DNA from 3 places in the Pseudomonas baltica genome. Region 1 is predicted to be linked to each of the others. Evidence: riboswitches for the same ligand, from Rfam matches in the RefSeq annotation. Region 1 holds a riboswitch; each other region holds the start of a gene.
The links. A riboswitch is a leader RNA that binds a small molecule or an ion and turns the genes downstream of it on or off. The one in region 1 is predicted to bind cobalamin.
Positions count from the first base shown of each region.

Region 2: another riboswitch for cobalamin. It lies ahead of cobO (cob(I)yrinic acid a,c-diamide adenosyltransferase); the one in region 1 lies ahead of REH34_RS01705 (ABC transporter substrate-binding protein).
Region 3: another riboswitch for cobalamin. It lies ahead of REH34_RS28620 (CbtB-domain containing protein); the one in region 1 lies ahead of REH34_RS01705 (ABC transporter substrate-binding protein).

Region 1 covers NZ_CP134771.1:358,089-363,963, reverse strand. The annotation lists gene REH34_RS01720 (membrane-bound PQQ-dependent dehydrogenase, glucose/quinate/shikimate family) at 1-820, opposite strand, end outside; gene REH34_RS01715 (ABC transporter ATP-binding protein) at 936-1,718, opposite strand; gene REH34_RS01710 (iron ABC transporter permease) at 1,715-2,752, opposite strand; gene REH34_RS01705 (ABC transporter substrate-binding protein) at 2,749-3,774, opposite strand; cobalamin riboswitch at 3,815-4,012, opposite strand; gene REH34_RS01700 (alanine/glycine:cation symporter family protein) at 4,329-5,771, opposite strand.
Region 2 covers NZ_CP134771.1:1,507,664-1,513,538, reverse strand. The annotation lists gene REH34_RS06610 (4-oxalomesaconate tautomerase) at 1-441, shown strand, start outside; gene REH34_RS06605 (sorbosone dehydrogenase family protein) at 519-1,835, opposite strand; cobalamin riboswitch at 2,103-2,329, shown strand; gene cobO (cob(I)yrinic acid a,c-diamide adenosyltransferase) at 2,462-3,073, shown strand; gene REH34_RS06595 (cobyrinate a,c-diamide synthase) at 3,070-4,374, shown strand; gene bluB (5,6-dimethylbenzimidazole synthase) at 4,492-5,142, shown strand; gene cbiB (adenosylcobinamide-phosphate synthase CbiB) at 5,139-5,875, shown strand, end outside.
Region 3 covers NZ_CP134771.1:6,286,183-6,292,057, reverse strand. The annotation lists gene cobN (cobaltochelatase subunit CobN) at 1-2,546, opposite strand, end outside; gene cobW (cobalamin biosynthesis protein CobW) at 2,550-3,614, opposite strand; cobalamin riboswitch at 3,710-3,928, opposite strand; cobalamin riboswitch at 4,030-4,274, shown strand; gene REH34_RS28620 (CbtB-domain containing protein) at 4,369-4,563, shown strand; gene REH34_RS28615 (CbtA family protein) at 4,572-5,255, shown strand; gene REH34_RS28610 (cobalamin biosynthesis protein) at 5,255-5,656, shown strand; gene cobM (precorrin-4 C(11)-methyltransferase) at 5,717-5,875, shown strand, end outside.

The DNA.
Region 1 (5,875 bases):
CGAAATAAGCCAGCCCGCGACAGCGCATCCAGGTTTTCTGCTGGGCGTTGATCTCGGTCTTCCACAACTGTTTGCCGGTGCTGGCCTGCAAGGCAATGACATTGTTGTGGGGGGTGCAGACGAACAGCTGCTGGCCGACCTGCAGCGGCGTGGTTTCGTCCTCGGCGCCGTTGCCGGTGGGGCTGATGGGTATATCACCGGTGTGGTAGGTCCAGGCCACTTGCAGGCGCTGGACGTTATCGCTGTTGATCTGGTCCAGGGCGACGAAGCGTGACGCACCTGGGGTGTTGCCGTAGTGCTGCCAATCGGTTTGTTCGTGACCGACTGTCACGGGAATACGCGGCGGGATGGGCGTCGAGGCGTGTACCTCTGCATGCGGCAAGAACATCGAGCCGCCGGCGCCCAGCGAAGCCAGTATTAGTACGGTGGCGCAGGCGTAAGTCGGGGTTTTCAAGGGGGGGCGACCTTCGCCGCGCCTGAGCCGCGGCAGGGTCAGCAGCACCGCTATCATCAATACGGTCAGCAGCTGCAGGCGTGACATCAATGGCCAGAAGGCCAGCCCCACATCCATGATTGCCCAGCCTACCGAGCCGATATACGCGACGCCGAAGAGCGCCACCCCTGCCGTTTTTGCCCGCACCAGTTTCGCGGCGGACAACAACAGGACCACGCCGCAAACGACGAAATAGGCGCTGCCGTGCAGCGCAAGCAATCGATAGCCGAACAGGCTCATGAACAGCCCGGCAGCACCGATCGACAGGCTCAGCAGCACGAGCCACAGTCGCATTGGTAACGACAGCGGCGTCTGGGGAATTGGCATGAGGAGGGATCTGGCCGAATGATAAATCGTAGTCACATCGACCCTGGCTGGAGCGTTTGGGTTCCAATTGATTAGGTTATGCCGGCGCAGACTGCATGAAAATCAAGCGCGCAGGTTAGTCAACCGGTCGAAAGCGCAACAGCCGCGCGCCATCTTCAGGATCGACCAGATAATGCGCATGCACGCCGAACGTCTTTAACAACAACTCCGGCACCAGGACCTCTTCGGGTGCACCGAGGGCAATCAAGCGACCCTTGTCCAACACCGCCACGCGGTCGCAAGTGAGTGCCTGGTTGAGGTCGTGCAGGGCGATCACCGTGGTCACTGGCAGGCGCTGGACCAGTCCCAGGATCGACAGTTGATGCTGGATGTCGAGGTGATTGGTGGGCTCGTCCAACAGCAGGATTTGCGGCTGCTGGGCCATGGCGCGGCCAATCTGCGCCCGTTGCCGCTCGCCGCCCGACAAACTGTGCCAGCGGCGCTTGCTCAGGTGCATGAGGTCCACGGCTTGCAAGGCTTGCTGGACATGCCGATCGTCCTCCGTCGACCACGGCGCCAAGGCGCTCAGCCATGGCGTACGGCCCAATTCCACCGCATCGCGCACGCTGATGGCGTCGAGTGTCTCGCTGTGCTGTTCGACCACGGCGATGCGCTGAGCGATATCGCGCCGCAGGTAGTCGGTCAACGGCTGGCCGAACAGGCGCACCTCGCCGGCAGACGCTGCGAGCACGCCGCATAGCAGCTTGATCAGGGTCGATTTGCCCGAGCCGTTGGGGCCGACCAGCGCCAGGGATTCACCCGCGTGCACCTGCAGATCGACTCCCTCAAGGATCGTCGCGCCTTGGTGGCGCCAGCCCAGTTGCGTACAGGCCAGTACTGGTGTGGGATGAATACTCATGGGCGTCTGGCCTTGATCAGGATGAGCGCGAACGCCGGCGCGCCGACCAGCGCGGTAATCACCCCGATGGGCAGCACCTGGCCGCTGATGAGGGTGCGCGAGATGACGTCAGCGGCAATCAGGAACACCGCCCCGGCCAAGGCGCTGGCCGGCAGCAGGCGTGCATGGCGCAGGCCCACCAGCAAACGCATGGCATGGGGGATGACCAGGCCGACGAAACCGATGGAGCCGACCAGCGACACCAGCACGGCGGTCATCAGTGCGGTGCTGCCGATCAGCACGTATTGCACCGGGCGCACGGCGACACCCAAGGCCGCTGCCGAGTCGCTACCAAAGGTGAAGGCATCCAGCGCGCGCCGGTGCCACAGGCATACCGACAAGCCCAGCAACACCACCGGCACCGCCAGGGTCACCGCCGGCCAGCGCACGCCGCTGAGGTTGCCCAGCAGCCAGAACATGATGCCCCGGGCCTGCTCGGCGTTGGCCGATTTGGTGATCAGGAAGGCCGTGAGGGCGTTGAACAGCTGCGAGCCGGCGATACCCGCGAGGATGATCTGCCCGCGGGCACCCGCCGCGTTGCCTGCGCGTGCCAGCAACACCACCAGCACGAAGGCGAGCACCGCGCCGCTGAACGCGCCCATCGACAACGAGATGGCGCCGCCACCGATGCCGATCAACGCCACCAGCACCGCACCCGTCGAGGCCCCCGCGGAAATCCCCAGCAGATACGGCTCGGCCAACGCGTTGCGCAACAGCGCCTGCAGCACCACGCCGCACGTCGCCAGACCCGCGCCGCAGGCCGCCGCCACCAGCGCGCGCGGCAGGCGGTAGTTCCAGATGATGCCTTGATCGATCGCATCCAGCGGATAGTTGCCCAGGCCCAGCTGGTTGGCCAATGTCTGCAGCACCACGCTGGGCGCCAACGGCGTTTCACCGATCGCCACACCGGCCAGCAAGGCCAGCGCCAGCAGCGGCAGCACCCAGCTCAGGCGCAGCAGCAGTTGGCGCAAGGCGACAGCGAGGCTGCGGGTCATTTCGGCAGCTTGAAGTGGTCGATTGCATCGGCGAGGCCATCGATGCCATCGAACATGCGCACCGTGGCTTCCATCGACTGCGCGTCAAGGATCACGATGCGGCCGTGCTTGACCGCCTCCATGTTGCGCGCCACCGGATCGTTCTTGAGGAATTCGAGCTTCTTCAGGTAGTCATCCGCCGGGAAGCGGCGCCGATCCATTCGCGCAATCACCAGCACCGTGGGATTGGCCTTGGCGATGCTCTCCCAGCCGACGGTGGGCCATTCTTCATCCGACTGCACCACGTTGTGCAGGCCGAGGGTCGTCGCCATGAAATCCGGCACGCCTTTGCGCCCGGCCATATACGGGTCGCTGGCCAGGTCCGGGCTGGAGAACCAGAACGCCACGGTGGCGTTGTTCAGCTGTTTGGCCGCGACCTTGGCCTGCGCCGCCGCCAGCCGCGCCGCCAATTCGGCGTTGAGCTGAGTGCTGCGGTCACTGACGTCGAAAATCGTCGCCAACTGGGTGATGGTCTTGTACAGGCTGTCGATACTGAACGGGCGCAAGCGGGTGCCGTCGGCGCCGACCAGATTGTCTTTGCCTTCGCAATCGGTGGGCATCACGTAGGCGGGGATGTGCAGGTCGTTGAACTGCTCGCGGGTGGCCACTGCGCCCTGCGGGCCGACCGACCATTCGAACTGCACCGCCACCAGGTCCGGGCGCTTGTTGATCACTGCCTCGAAGCTCGGTTGATTGTCGGCCAGGCGGGGCACCTTGGCGTCGATGCTCTGGTACGCCGGCAGTACCGGGTTGAACCACAGCGAAGTGCCGACCAGGCGCTCGCCAAGGCCTAACGCGTAGAGAATCTCGGTGGTCGACTGGCCGATGGTCACGGCTTGGCGCGGCGCCTGTACGAAGGTCAGCGGGGTGCCGCAGTTGTCCACGGTCAGCGGGTAATGGGTGGCTGCGGCAGACGCCGGACTACAGGTGATCAGGCCGGCCAACAGGCCGTTCAACATAAGGGCTGGACGAATCAATGACATGAAAAATGCTCGCTACGAACTCCGGACACCCCGCCGGTGGGTACTCGATACTGCGGCCGGCAGGTCTCCTGACTGGCGTGTCATGGCTGCATTCCAGCCTTCCCGGGAGGGCCCAGTGGCGGTACACGGAATGCGGCTCGACGCCTACAGTTGCGGGGGCAGTTCCGTTTCACGGCGGGTGGGCGCGTGACGGATTCCCTATTAATCCTGTGAAGGAACCAGCGGGGGTATGGTACGTGATTGTTTTTGCGGGAGGAAATGCTGATCTGCGTCGCGAAGGACGTGAGGTGCAGGTCGTTTGCTCGGGTTTGTTTCCAGGCGCCTGGAACGCTGCGCAGCCTCATTGGCACGCGTCTATTCCGGTGGATCGGGTAATTGATAGATCCTTACGCGTACGTCCAATCGTTGAGTAGCAAAAAAACAGGTTTTTGGATGTGGGACGATTCCGAAATCTGCGGGAATTAATCCTACGCAGCTCTGTAGCGGTGGATCTGGAGCGGTTTTTCCTCCACAAAAAAGCCCCTCGCAAGGGGCTTTTCGTTCTACTGCGTCAATCAGCGTTGCGCTTGTGCCAACTCGGCGGCGTAGTCGCCTCCAGCAACTTTCTGAGGCTCTACCGGCCAGGCTTTTTCATCGATGTCCAGATCCTGAAACTTGGCCGCATCGAATACCGGTTGCTTGACCCCGGCACGACGCTGTTCATCGTAGTCACGCATCACCCGCAGGCCGACCTTGAACAGCAAAAACAGCGCGGTCAGGTTGACGAACGCCAGGCCGGTCATGGTGATGTCGGCGAAGGCGAAGACGGTGGACAGGTCCTGGGTCGAGCCCCAGACGATCAGTACCATCACCAGTGCGCGGTAGCCCAGCAGCACGAAGCGATTGCGGCTGAGGAACTGCAGGCTGTTCTCGCCCAGGTAGTAGTTGTAGAGGATGCAGGTGAACACGAACAGCGACAGCGCGATGCTGACGAAGGTGCGCCCCCAGTCACCGACCACCGCCGCCAGGGAGTTCTGGGTCAGGGCAATGCCGTCGCCTTCGAAACCAGGGGTGTAGAAGCCCGAGAGCAGGATCAGCAGCGCGGTGCAGGTGCAGATCACGAAGGTGTCGAGGAACACGCTGAACGCCTGTACTACGCCTTGAGCGGCCGGGTGGCGCACGGAGGCGACAGCGGCGACGTTAGGGGCGCTGCCAAGGCCTGCTTCGTTGGCGAATACGCCGCGCTTGACGCCCATGACGATGGCGCTGCCAAGCAGGCCGGCGAAGGCCGGGTCGAGGCCAAACGCGCTCTTGACGATGGTGGCGAGCATGGCCGGCACGTGGTCGATCTGGGTGAAGATCACGTACAGGGTCACGCCGATGTAGGCCAGCGTCTTGATCGGTACCAACAAATCGGAGACTGAGGCGATGCGCTTGATACCGCCCAGGAACACCACGCCCAGCAACACGGCGAGGATGATGCCGGTGTAATGCGGGTCGTAGCCGAAGGCATTCTGCAGCGAGTGGGTCACGGTGAACGACTGCAGGCCCATGAAGGCGAAGCCGTAGGTGACCAGCAGCAGGATCGAGAACACGATCGCCATCCAGCGCAGATTCAGGCCGTGCAGGATGTAATAGGCCGGGCCGCCGCGGTACATGCCTTCGCCTTCGCTGCGCTTGTAGACCTGGGCCAGGGTGCACTCGAAGAAGCTGCTCGCCATGCCGACCAGGGCCGTGACCCACATCCAGAACACCGCACCTGGGCCGCCCAGGGTCACGGCGATGCCGACACCGGCGATGTTACCGGCGCCGACGCGCCCGGCGAGGCTCAGCATCAAGGCCTGGAAGGAGCTCAGTTGGCCACCCTGACCACGGATAGACTCTTTGAAAACACTGAACATGTGCACGAAATGGCGGAATTGCACGAATCGTGAACGCAGGGTGAAGTAGCTCCCCAGTCCGACGATCAGCACGATAAGGACTTTCCCGGAAAGGAAATCATTGATCATTTCAAGCATGTTAGGTGCTCCCTCTTGTTGTTTTGACCTGTAAAGACAAGCGCAACGGACGCGTCACCGCGAAAGGGGGGCATGATTGGCTGATACATACTCTGTGACAATTT
Region 2 (5,875 bases), 1.1 Mb from region 1:
CGTGAAAGCCGCGCCGACTTGAATGCCGATGAGGGCTTGAAAGCGCGTCTGGAGTCGATTCGGTTACAGGCCGGGCCGTTGATGAATCTGGGCGATGTGAGCGCACGGACGGTGCCGAAGATGAGCCTGATCGCGGCGCCCATGGACGGCGGTGCAATCAGCAGCCGGACCTTTATTCCACACACCTGCCATGCCTCGATCGGTGTGTTCGGCGCGGTGAGCGTCGCGTCGGCCTGTTTGCTCGAGGGGTCGGTGGCCGAGGGGTTGGCGCAGGTGCCGGAGGGCGCGCTGCTGAATGTCTCGGTGGAGCATCCGAGTGGCGAGTTCACCGTGGAGATCCGCCGCGATAACGGCGTGATCACCGGGTGCGGGCTGCTGCGCACCACGCGGTTGTTGTTTGATGGGGTTGTGTGTATCCCTGCAGATCTGCGAAGTCTATGACCCTGACGCGCTAGTCGCCATTCTCTGTGGTGGGGGAGCAAGCCCCCTCACCACAGAGTGATCCTGCAACATTTCGCCTACTGCTTCACCGCCGTCACCCGCCAGATACGATTACCCACGTCGTCCGCCACCAACACCCCGCCGCGGTGATCGACCACCACGCCCACCGGCCGGCCCATGGCGTTCTCGTCCTTATCCAGGAAGCCCGTCAACAGATCCACCGGCGACCCGCTCGGCTTGCCGTCGGCAAACGGTACGAACAGCACTTTGTAGCCGCTGTGCGGTTTGCGATTCCACGAGCCATGCTGGCCGATGAACGCGCCATCGGTAAAAGGTGCGGGCAACGCATTGGCCTCGGCAAACGCCAGTCCCAGTGACGCCGTGTGCGGCCCGACGGCGTAGTCGGGGGCAATCGCCTTGGCCACCAGTTCGGGGTTCGGCGGGCTCACGCGCTCGTCCACATGCTGCCCGTAATAGCTGAAGGGCCAGCCATAAAAGGCGCCGTCCTTGACCGAGGTGATGTAGTCCGGCACCAGGTCGCTGCCGATCTCGTCACGCTCGTTGACCGCGGTCCACAAGGCACCGGTCCTGGGCTCCCAGGCCAGGCCGTTGGGGTTGCGCAGGCCGGAGGCGAAAATCCGTTGCTGATGGGTGAGCGGGTCGACTTCCCAGATCGCCGCGCGGCCTTTCTCGGCCTCCAGGCCGTTTTCCGCGACGTTGCTGTTGGAGCCGACGGTGACGTAAAGCTTCTTGCCGTCCTGGCTGGCAATGACGTTTTTGGTCCAGTGGTGATTGATGGTCCCGCCCGGCAGGTCGACGATCTTGTCGCCGGGGGTGGTGATCGAGCTGGCACCCTGGGCATATTTGAAGTGCAGCAACTGGTCGGTATCGGCCACGTACAGGTCATCGCCGACCAGCACCATGCCGAACGGCGAGTTGAGGTTGCTCAGGAACATACTGCGGGTTTCGGCCACCCCGTCGCCGTCCTTGTCGCGCAACAGGGTGATGCGGTTGGGGCTGGGTACGCCTGAACCGGCGCGGCTCATGACCTTCTTGGCGATCCAGCCCTTGATCCCTTTGCTGTCGTCGGGTTTGGGCGGGGCGTCGGTCTCGGCCACCAGCACGTCGCCGTTGGGCAATACGTACAACCAGCGTGGGTGATGCAATTCGCGGGCGAACACCGCCACCTGGGTGCCCGGTGCGGCGACAGGTTTGGCGCCTTCGGGCCAGCCGACGGCTGGGGCGATGTTGACGGTGGGCAGCAAGGTCTTGTTGGGCGGCGGCAGTTCAGGCCTGGGGCCGGTGCCGTCGCTGACTTGCAAACTGGAGGTTTCGCCGCAGGCGGCGAGGGCGGCGCTGAGACTGATCAGCGCGGCGAGGCGAGTGATGTGCATGGCAGGTTCCCTGTGTTTCCCATTGGTCTTGTTATGTGCAGTGCATGCTGCGCTTGAGCGGTAGAGGTATTGATCGCGGTGTAGGTTCCGGTGAATGTGAGCGCGCCAGACTGGCCCCTTTGCGGGCAAGCCTGGCGCTCACAGGTGTACGACGCTGCAACTGTGTACCGAGGGAGCAAAGCTTGCTCGCGAAGGGGCCAATTGCTTCACCGCATGCCCCCGTCCCACCCAGCGGCTTCATTTGACGCTTACCCGCCAACCCTCTAACCTTCGCGGCGTGTTTCAGGTGCTCGGCCGCCCCACGGCGGGTCGAGTGAAACAGGGAAGCCGGTGAGCGAGCATAGCCTCGCGATTCCGGCGCTGCCCCCGCAACGGTAAATGAGTCAAGGCCGCGCACGTCGCCACTGGTCCTTCGGGGTTCGGGAAGGCGCGCCGCCTGGGTGTGACTGCCCCGCTCATGAGCCCGGAGACCGGCCTGGACGCTTTTATTCAATTGACTGTCGCGCGGGTGAGAGCGGCATCGACGATATTCAGCGAGCCGCCCGCGCGCCCTGTCCTCGACACGGGCGGCGCGGGCACCGTTCGTGCGTCGATGCCGTCTGCGTGCACCAGTAGCGGAGGCTGCCATGACTGAATCCATCGAGCGCGACGAGCGCCATATCGCGCGCATGCTGCGTAAAAAAGCCGTGATCGACGAGCGTATCGCCAACGCGCCCAACGCCTGTGGCCTCCTGCTGGTGCTGACCGGCAATGGCAAAGGCAAGAGCAGTTCGGCGTTCGGCATGCTGGCCCGTGCCATGGGCCACGGCATGCAATGCGGTGTGGTGCAGTTCATCAAGGGCCGCAACAGCACCGGGGAAGAATTGTTCTTCCGCCGCTTCCCCGAGCAGGTGCGCTACCACGTCATGGGCGAGGGCTTCACCTGGGAAACTCAGGACCGCCAGCGCGATATCGCCGCCGCCGAAGCTGCCTGGGAGGTGTCCCTGCAGATGCTCCAGGACCCGGCCATTCACTTCGTGGTGCTCGATGAATTGAACATCGCCCTCAAGCACGGCTACCTCGACCTTGACCGTGTGCTCAGCGACCTGCAAGCGCGCCCGGCCATGCAGCACGTGATCGTCACCGGTCGCGGTGCCAAGCCGGAGATGATCGAGCTGGGCGACACCGTCACTGAAATGGGTATGCTCAAGCACGCGTTTCAGTCCGGTATCGGCGCGCAGAAGGGCGTCGAACTGTGAATCAGGCCCGTCAATGCCCAGCGGTATTGATCGCCGCCCCCGCCTCGGGGCAGGGCAAGACCACGGTCACTGCCGCCCTGGCGCGCTTGCATCGCAATCAGGGGCGCAAGGTGCGGGTATTCAAGTGCGGACCGGATTTTCTCGATCCGATGATCCTCGAACGCGCCAGTGGTGCCCCGGTGTACCAGCTTGACCTGTGGATGGTGGGCGCCGACGAGAGCCGCCGGCTGTTGTGGGAAGCTGCCGCCGAGGCTGATCTGATCCTGATCGAAGGCGTGATGGGGCTGTTCGATGGCACGCCGTCGAGCGCCGATCTGGCGCGGCATTTCGGCGTGCCGGTGCTGGCGGTGATCGACGGCACGGCCATGGCCCAGACGTTCGGCGCCCTGGCGCTGGGCCTGGCCCGTTACCAGGCTGATCTGCCGTTCGCGGGCGTGCTGGCCAATCGGGTCGGCACTTTGCGCCACGCGCAGCTGCTGGAAAACAGCCTGACCGAAGGCCTGCGCTGGTACGGTGCGTTGTCCCGGGACCTGGCAATCGAGCTGCCCAGCCGTCATCTGGGGCTGGTGCAGGCCAGCGAGCTGAATGACCTGGATGCGCGCCTGGACGCGGCCGCCAAGGCCCTTGGCGGCAGTTGCGAAGTGGCGCTGCCGCCGCCGGTAAGCTTTGCTGCGCCCACCCTGGTGGTGGCCGAACCGCTGCTGGCGGGCGTGCGCATTGCGGTGGCCCATGACGAAGCGTTCGCCTTTACCTACGGCGCCAGTCTTGATTTGCTGCGGGCCATGGGCGCCGAGCTGGTGTTCTTCTCACCCATCCACGACGGCGAACTGCCCGCCTGCGACAGCCTCTATCTGCCCGGCGGCTACCCTGAACTGCATCACCTCGCACTGGCTGAAAACCATGGCGTGCTCAAGGGCATCCGCGCCCACCATGCGGCCGACAAGCCCATGCTTGCGGAGTGTGGCGGCATGCTCTATCTGCTCGACGCACTGACCGATGTAGAAGGCGTCCGCGCGCCCCTGGTGGGGCTCTTGAGCGGTGAGGCGGTGATGCAAAAACGCCTGGCGGCGCTTGCGCTGCAAACGGTAGAGCTGCCGGAGGGGGCGCTGCGCGGCCATACCTATCATCATTCATTGACCAGCAGTGAATGCCAGCCCATCGCCCGTGGCATCAGCCCCAATGGCGGGCGCGGCGCCGAAGCGGTGTATCGAATCGGGCGGATGACGGCGTCTTACGTGCACTTCTATTTCCCGTCGAACCCGCAGGCTGTTGCGGCGTTGTTCGCGCCGACATCTGCTTGATGATCTCGATCGCCGTTGTAGCGAGGGGGCTTGCCCCGACAGGCCCGATCAAGCGCACCGCAATTGCCGAAATATTTTCGGGGGCAAGCCCCCTCGCTACAGGTTTACTGAGACAACATGACTGATAACGCCTTCTCCGACGCCGAGCGCGCAGCGGTCTACCGCGCCATCGCCGAGCGCCGCGACATGCGCCATTTCGCCGGTGGCCAGGTGGCTCCCGAGCTGCTGGCGCGGGTGCTGGCGGCTGCCCATCACGCGCCCAGCGTCGGCCTGATGCAGCCTTGGCGTTTCATCCGTATCACCGACCCGGCCCTGCGCACGCAGATCAAGGCGCTGGTGGAGGCTGAACGCCTGCGCACTGCCGAAGCCCTCGGCGAGCGTTCTGATGAATTCATGAAGCTCAAGGTCGAGGGCATCGACGAGTGCGCCGAAGTGCTGGTCGCCGCCTTGATGGATGGCCGCGACGCCCATGTGTTCGGGCGCCGGACCTTGCCGGAAATGGACCTCGCGTCGTTGTCCTGCGCTATCCAGAACCTGTGGCTGGCGGCGCGCGTCGAAGGCCTGGGCATGGGCTGGGTCTCGGTGTTCGAACCCCAGGCGCTGGCCGATCTGTTGCACTTGCCCGCGGGTGCCAAGCCGCTGGCGGTACTCTGCCTGGGTCCGGTAGAAAGCTTTTATCCGGCACCGATGCTGGTGATGGAAGGCTGGCGCAGCGAACAACCGTTGAGCGAGATGCTGTTCGAGAACCAGTGGGGACACACGTCATGAGCATTGCCCTGTTGACCGTCGCGGGCGTGGCCCTCGATGCCTTGCTCGGCGAGCCGCGGCGGGCGCACCCGCTGGTGGCCTTCGGTAATCTGGCCAATCGCCTGGAGCGGCGCTTCAACAGTGGCGGGCGCGGTTGGCGCAGTCACGGTGTGACTGCCTGGGTGCTGGCGGTGGTGCCGATCACGCTGATCGCCAGTTGGCTGTCGAGTCTGCCCTGGATCGGCGAAGGGGTCGCCGTGCTGGCGCTGTACTGCGCCCTCGGGCTGCGCAGCCTGGGCGAGCACGTTGCTCCTGTGGCTCAGGCGCTGCGCAGCGATGATCTGCCTGAGGCGCGGCGCCGTGTGGGCTATCTGGTCAGCCGCCAGACCGACGAACTCGACGCCAGCGCGGTTGCCCGTGCGGCGACCGAGTCGGTGCTGGAAAACGGCAGCGACGCGGTGTTCGCGGCCATCTTCTGGTTCGTGGTGGCCGGGGTGCCCGGCGTGGTGCTGTACCGCTTGAGCAATACCCTCGACGCCATGTGGGGCTATCGCAACGAACGCTTCGAGCGCTTTGGCTGGGCGGCGGCGCGCATCGATGATGTGCTCAACTACATTCCGGCACGATTGGTGGCGTTGACCTACACCCTGCTCGGCAAGTCCCGCCTGGCCTGGCGGTGCTGGCGCAGTCAGGCACCACACTGGGACAGCCCGAACGCCGGGCCGGTGATGGCTGCGGGTGCCGGCGCGCTGGG
Region 3 (5,875 bases), 700 kb from region 1:
CCGCGACTTGGCGCGCCGCTTGGACCCGCCGGCACGAAACGGCCGCCAAGGGCATCGAGCAAACCGGTGATCTCTGCCGCGCCGCAGGCGTCGAGACGCGGTGCCACCTGAGTGAGCAGCTCGTCGACGATCAACCGGGTCGGCTCCCAGGCAGGATCGTCCGGCAGCGTGAGACCGCCCTGCTGCGCCTGCTCTATGAGCTGCAAGGAGAACAGCTCGAGCCGTTCGCGGGTATCGCCATGGGTGCGCCAGGGCTCGGCGCTGATCTGCGCCAAAGCCAAGGGCTTGTCGCCCTGCCAGGCTTCACCTAGGTCACAATCGAGCGGATCGAAGCCCAGGCCGAAGCCCTTCGCCAACGCCCGTAACACACTGCCACGACCGTCACGGCCATCGCCGCGAGGAATGCGCAGCAGCGCCGCCAGGGTATCGATGCGCAAGCGACCTTGAGGCGACTCGCCAAAGATATGCAGCCCGTCGCGAATCTGCGACTCCTTCAAATCACACAGGTACGTGTCCAGCCGCGGCAGCCAGACCGCCGCTTCAGCGTCGGCATCCAGCGCCAGCTCCTGATCCAGACGGGCTTCGCGCACCAGTGCGAGAATGTCACGCTGTAGCTCCAGCGCCCGCCGCGGATCGAGCAACTGCGCTTCGTAATATTCATCGGCCAGCAGTTCCAGATCGCGCAGCGGCCCGTAACTTTCGGCGCGGGTCAACGGCGGCATCAGGTGATCGATGATCACCGCCTGGGTGCGGCGTTTGGCTTGGGCGCCCTCGCCTGGGTCGTTGACGATAAAGGGATAGATATTCGGCATCGGCCCCAGCAGGGCGTCCGGCCAGCAGGCGGCGGACAAGCCCACGCCCTTGCCCGGCAGCCATTCGAGGTTGCCGTGCTTGCCAACGTGAATCAGAGCATCGGCGCCATAGGCATGGCGCAGCCAGAAGTAGAACGCCAGGTAACCGTGGGGCGGCACCAGGTCCGGGTCGTGATAGACCGCGCTGTGATCGACCTGAAAGCCGCGCGCCGGCTGGATACCGACGAAGGTCAGGCCAAAGCGCAGACCGGCGACCATCATCCGCCCGTTGCGGCACATCGGGTCGCTGTCAGGCTCGCCCCAGCGCGCGCGTACCGCGTCCTGATTGGCTTGCGGCAAGCGAGCGAAGGCCTGCAGGTAGGTATCCATGTCGAGGCTTTGATGGCACGGACGCTGGTCGAGCCCGTCCGGGTCGTTGGTCACGCCGCCCAGCAGCGCATGGATCAGTGCGGTACCGTCGGCGGGAATATCGCTCACTGGATACCCCTGCTCGGCCATGGCGCGCAGGATATTGCGCGCCGCCGCCGGCGTATCCAGGCCCACGCCGTTGCCGATACGGCCGTCGCGGGTCGGGTAATTGGCGAGGATCAACGCCACGCGTTTTTGCCCGTTGGGCAGGCGCGCCAGCTCGGCCCAGCGCCGGGCCAGCTCGGCGACGAAGTCCATGCGCTCGCGGTGCGGCCGGTAGCAGACTACATCGGACTGACTGCGCTCGCTGCGCCAGGCCAAGTCCTTGAAGCTGATCGGCCGACTGATGATGCGCCCGTCCAGTTCTGGCAGGGCGATATGCATGGCCAGGTCGCGGGAGCCAAGCCCTTGCGCGCTAGCGGTCCAGGCCGGTTCGTTGTCCTGGGCGCAGATGGCCTGGATGACCGGGATATTGCGCCGGAACGGTCTGATATGGGGCGCTTCAGGGGTCGACTGGGCGAAGCCGGTGGTGTTGAGAATCACCGCCGCCTGCACCTCGTCAAGCCAGCCTTCGACGGCGCTCAGGCACGCCGGCTCCTTTAGGCTGGCCACCGCGATAGGCAGAGGATTGAGCCCCGCTGCCTGCAACGCCTGGCAAAAGTTATCGATAAATGCCGTGTTCGCCGACTGCAGGTGTGAGCGATAGAAGAGGATAGGCACCACCGGTGCTTCACGCAGCCAGTGCTGACGCCAAAAATCCAGGTCAGCCTGGGGCTTTTGCGGATGATAGACAACGGTGCGCGGCAGCGCCTGTGGCTCCTGCCAGCTATAACCGCGCAGGCCCAGCCAGCGATCGGCCAGGCAATTGAACAGATTGCGGGCGTTATCCACGCCCCCTTGGCGCAGGAAATGCCAAAGCCGCTCGGCCTCCGCCGCCGGCACGCCGCTCAGGGCGCTCAGCTCTGGGTCTGGATTATCGCAACCCGGCACCATAATCAGCTGCGTGCCGCGGGCCTTGAGCGTCAGCAGTTGCTCGACGCCGTAGCGCCAATAGCCGATGCCGCCGTGCAACGACAACAGGATGACCTTGGCGTGGCGCAGCACCTGATCGACGTAAAGGTCGACAGAGGCGTGATTCTGCACCTGCATGGGGTTGGCCAGGCGCAGCGTGGGGTAGTCGTCCGGCAACTGCTGGGCGACCTCGGCGAGCATGGCCAGATGGGAGTCGCCACTGCACAGAATCACCAGCTCGGCGGGGGTCTGTCCCAGGTCGGCGATGCTGTCGTCGGGGACAAAGCCGCCGGGCTGGGTTCTGAGCAGGTGCATGGGTCAGGCGGACAACGCAGCGCGCAATTGTGCTTCCAGGGCCGCAGCGTCGAGCTCCTGGCCGATCAGCACCAGCTTGGTGATACGCGCTTCGTCGCTGCGCCAGGCGCGGTCGAAGTGCTTGTCGAAACGAGTGCCCACGCCCTGGATCAGCAAGCGCATCGGCTTGTTCGGCACAGCGGCGAAGCCCTTGATACGCAGGATGCCGTGCTGCACCACGAGTTGCGTCAGGGCGTCGAGCAGCAGGCTTTCGTCGGCTTGTGGCAGGTCGATGGAGATCGAGTCGAAAGCATCGTGGTCGTGATCATCGTGGTCATCACCGTCGTGATGGTCATGGTGGGTCTTGCGCCCATCGATGTGCACCTCGGACTCGGCACCCAGCCCCAGCAATACGTCCAACGGCACGCGACCGCTGCTGGCTTCGATGACCTTGACCGCGGCAGGCAGCTCTTCGGCGACTTCGGCGCGCACGGCAGCCAGTGCCTGCGGATCGATCAGGTCAGCCTTGTTGAGGATCACCAGGTCGGCGCTGGCCAGTTGATCGGCGAACAGCTCATGCAGCGGCGACTCGTGATCAAGGTTGGGATCGAGTTTGCGCTGGGCGTCGACCTGATCCGGATAAGCCGCGAAAGTCCCGGCGGCGACGGCTGGGCTGTCGACCACGGTAATCACCGCATCGACGGTGCAGGCATTGCGGATTTCCGGCCACTGGAAGGCTTGCACCAACGGCTTGGGCAAGGCCAGGCCGCTGGTTTCGATGAGGATATGGTCGAGGTCGCCGCGGCGTGCCACCAGCTCGCGCATGACCGGGAAGAACTCTTCCTGGACCGTGCAGCACAGGCAGCCATTGGCCAGCTCGTAGACTCGGCCGCTGGCCTCTTCGTCGGTGCAGCCGATGCTGCACTGTTTGAGAATGTCGCCGTCGATGCCCAGCTCGCCGAATTCGTTGACGATCACGGCAATACGCCGGCCCTGCGCGTTGTCGAGCATGTGCCGCAGCAAAGTGGTCTTGCCCGAGCCGAGAAAGCCGGTGACGATGGTGACGGGAAGTTTGGCCAGTGTTTTCATCGGATGCCCTTGGCAGGAGTGGCGGGCATACGGGACGAGAGCCGCGGTGCGCTGAGCCCACGGTGCGTTCGCCACCGGATCACCCCGCCCGGTTGTTAAGAGAAACGGTTCGAGGCAGGTCTCCTGGCTTGCGATGTGCCAGCGACTGGCAAAAGAGCACAGGCTGGAGTGACTCGACGCCTTCCCGCAGCAGGCGCAGTGGCAGTGTCGAACCGGGCATCGCTTACAGTTGCGGGGGCAGCCGCGGCGTTGGACCGCGTTCCCTTCTTAGCTGCACCCTCGCAAGGGGCAGAACCTCAGTGCAGCAAGGGTACGGAGTGTGGGGAACGAGGTCAATCGGCGGTGCAAGGTTTCCCTGGGGCCATGAGGGCTGCCAACATGAATGATGCGATTGACTCTTGGCAACGCCCATGCTCTCCTACGCGTTCGTTTGGGTGCCCCTCACAGGGTGAAACGGGAAACCGGTGCGTCGTGAATCTTGCCTTCGTCCATGACAGGCAAGCCGCGATCAGTCCGGTGCTGCCCCCGCAACGGTAAGCGAGAGAAGCGTCTGATCCACTGTGCCGGCATCAAGGTATGGGAAGGTGACGCTGACTGGCGTGGTGCCCTGGCATCTGCCCCTCGTGAGCCCGGAGACCGGCCCAATCCGTTTTTCGACACATACCTGCGGTGGGCGGGCGCTGTGGCTGCCTGCGCGCGCCCATGCCAGGCCGTCTGCGCCGTTCCCGCACCCTGACCTTCAGAGGGAGCTGCCATGTCAATCCGCAATATCACCTCCGGCGCCATCGCCGACAGCGCCGCCATCACCCAACGCCAACGCCTGATAGCCGCGCTCAGCGCCGCTGCACTAGGGGTGTGCCTGGTGTATTTCGCCGGCTTCTCGCACATCGAAGCCGTGCACAACGCCGCGCACGACACCCGTCACAGCGCCGCCTTCCCCTGCCACTGAGGTTTTCGATGATCAAGCGTATCGCGCAAACCGCGGGCTTCACCGGGCTGTTGGGCGCCCTGCTGCTGACCTTGCTGCAAAGCTTTTGGGTGGCGCCGCTGATTCAGCAGGCCGAAACCTACGAGAAAGCGCCCGCCGCCGTGCATGAACACAATGAGGCCATGGCCGCCCACGAACATGACGCTGAGGCCTGGGAGCCGGAAGACGGCTGGCAGCGCGTGCTGTCCACTACCGGCGGCAACCTGGTGGTGGCGGTCGGTTTTGCCTTGATGCTGGCCGGGCTCTATACCTTGCGAGCCCCGGGCCGCACCCGCGAGGGATTGCTGTGGGGGTTGGCGGGCTACGCTGTATTTTGCCTGGCGCCAACCCTGGGCCTGCCACCAGAGCTGCCTGGCACGGCGGCGGCCGATCTGAGCCAACGGCAGATCTGGTGGGCTGGCACTGCAGCCTCTACCGCTGTTGCCTTGGCGTTGATCGTGTTCGGCCGCAGTTGGCTGCTGAAACTGGCCGGCGCCGTCATCCTGGTGATTCCGCACTGGGTTGGTGCACCACAGCCCGAGGTGCATGCCAGCCTGGCGCCCGAGGCGCTGGAAAGCCAGTTCAAGTGGGCCTCGCAACTGACCAACGCCGCATTCTGGCTGGCCTTGGGCCTGATCAGCGCTTGGCTGTTTCGCCGCAAGGAGGCAGCCTGATGAGCCAGTTGGTGGCCGGCTTCGGTTGTCGCAGCGGCTGCCCGCTCGACATTCTGGCCACCCTGCTCGATCAGGCCCTGCGCACCAATGATCTGGATCGCGGCCAACTCGCCGGCATCGCCAGCCTCGACCGCAAGGCCGACGAGCCAGGGCTGGTGCAATTGGCGGCGCGATTGCGCGTGCCCTTCTACACCTTCAGCGCCACCGAACTGCTGGCTTATGACTCGCAGCTGAGCCACCGCTCGCCGACATCCTTTGCCCATACCGGCTGTTATGGCGTAGCGGAAAGCTGCGCGCTGGCGCTGGCCGAAGAGCTTGGGGAGTCGCGCCCGCAGCTGCTGGTCAACCGTCAACGGACAGCCGAGGCCACTCTGGCACTGGTGGGAGTCAGTACTGGATAGCGGGTATCATGGCGAGGCGACACCTTCCCCACGTGAATCCTTTTCAACTTCGGGCCTCTCATGACCGTTTTTTTCATTGGTGCCGGTCCCGGCGATCCAGATCTCATCACCGTCAAAGGCCAGCGCCTGATCCGCCGATGTCCGGTGATCATCTATGCCGGTTCTCTGGTACCTGCTGCGGTACTCGCGGGTCACAGCGCACATCGAGTACTCAACAGC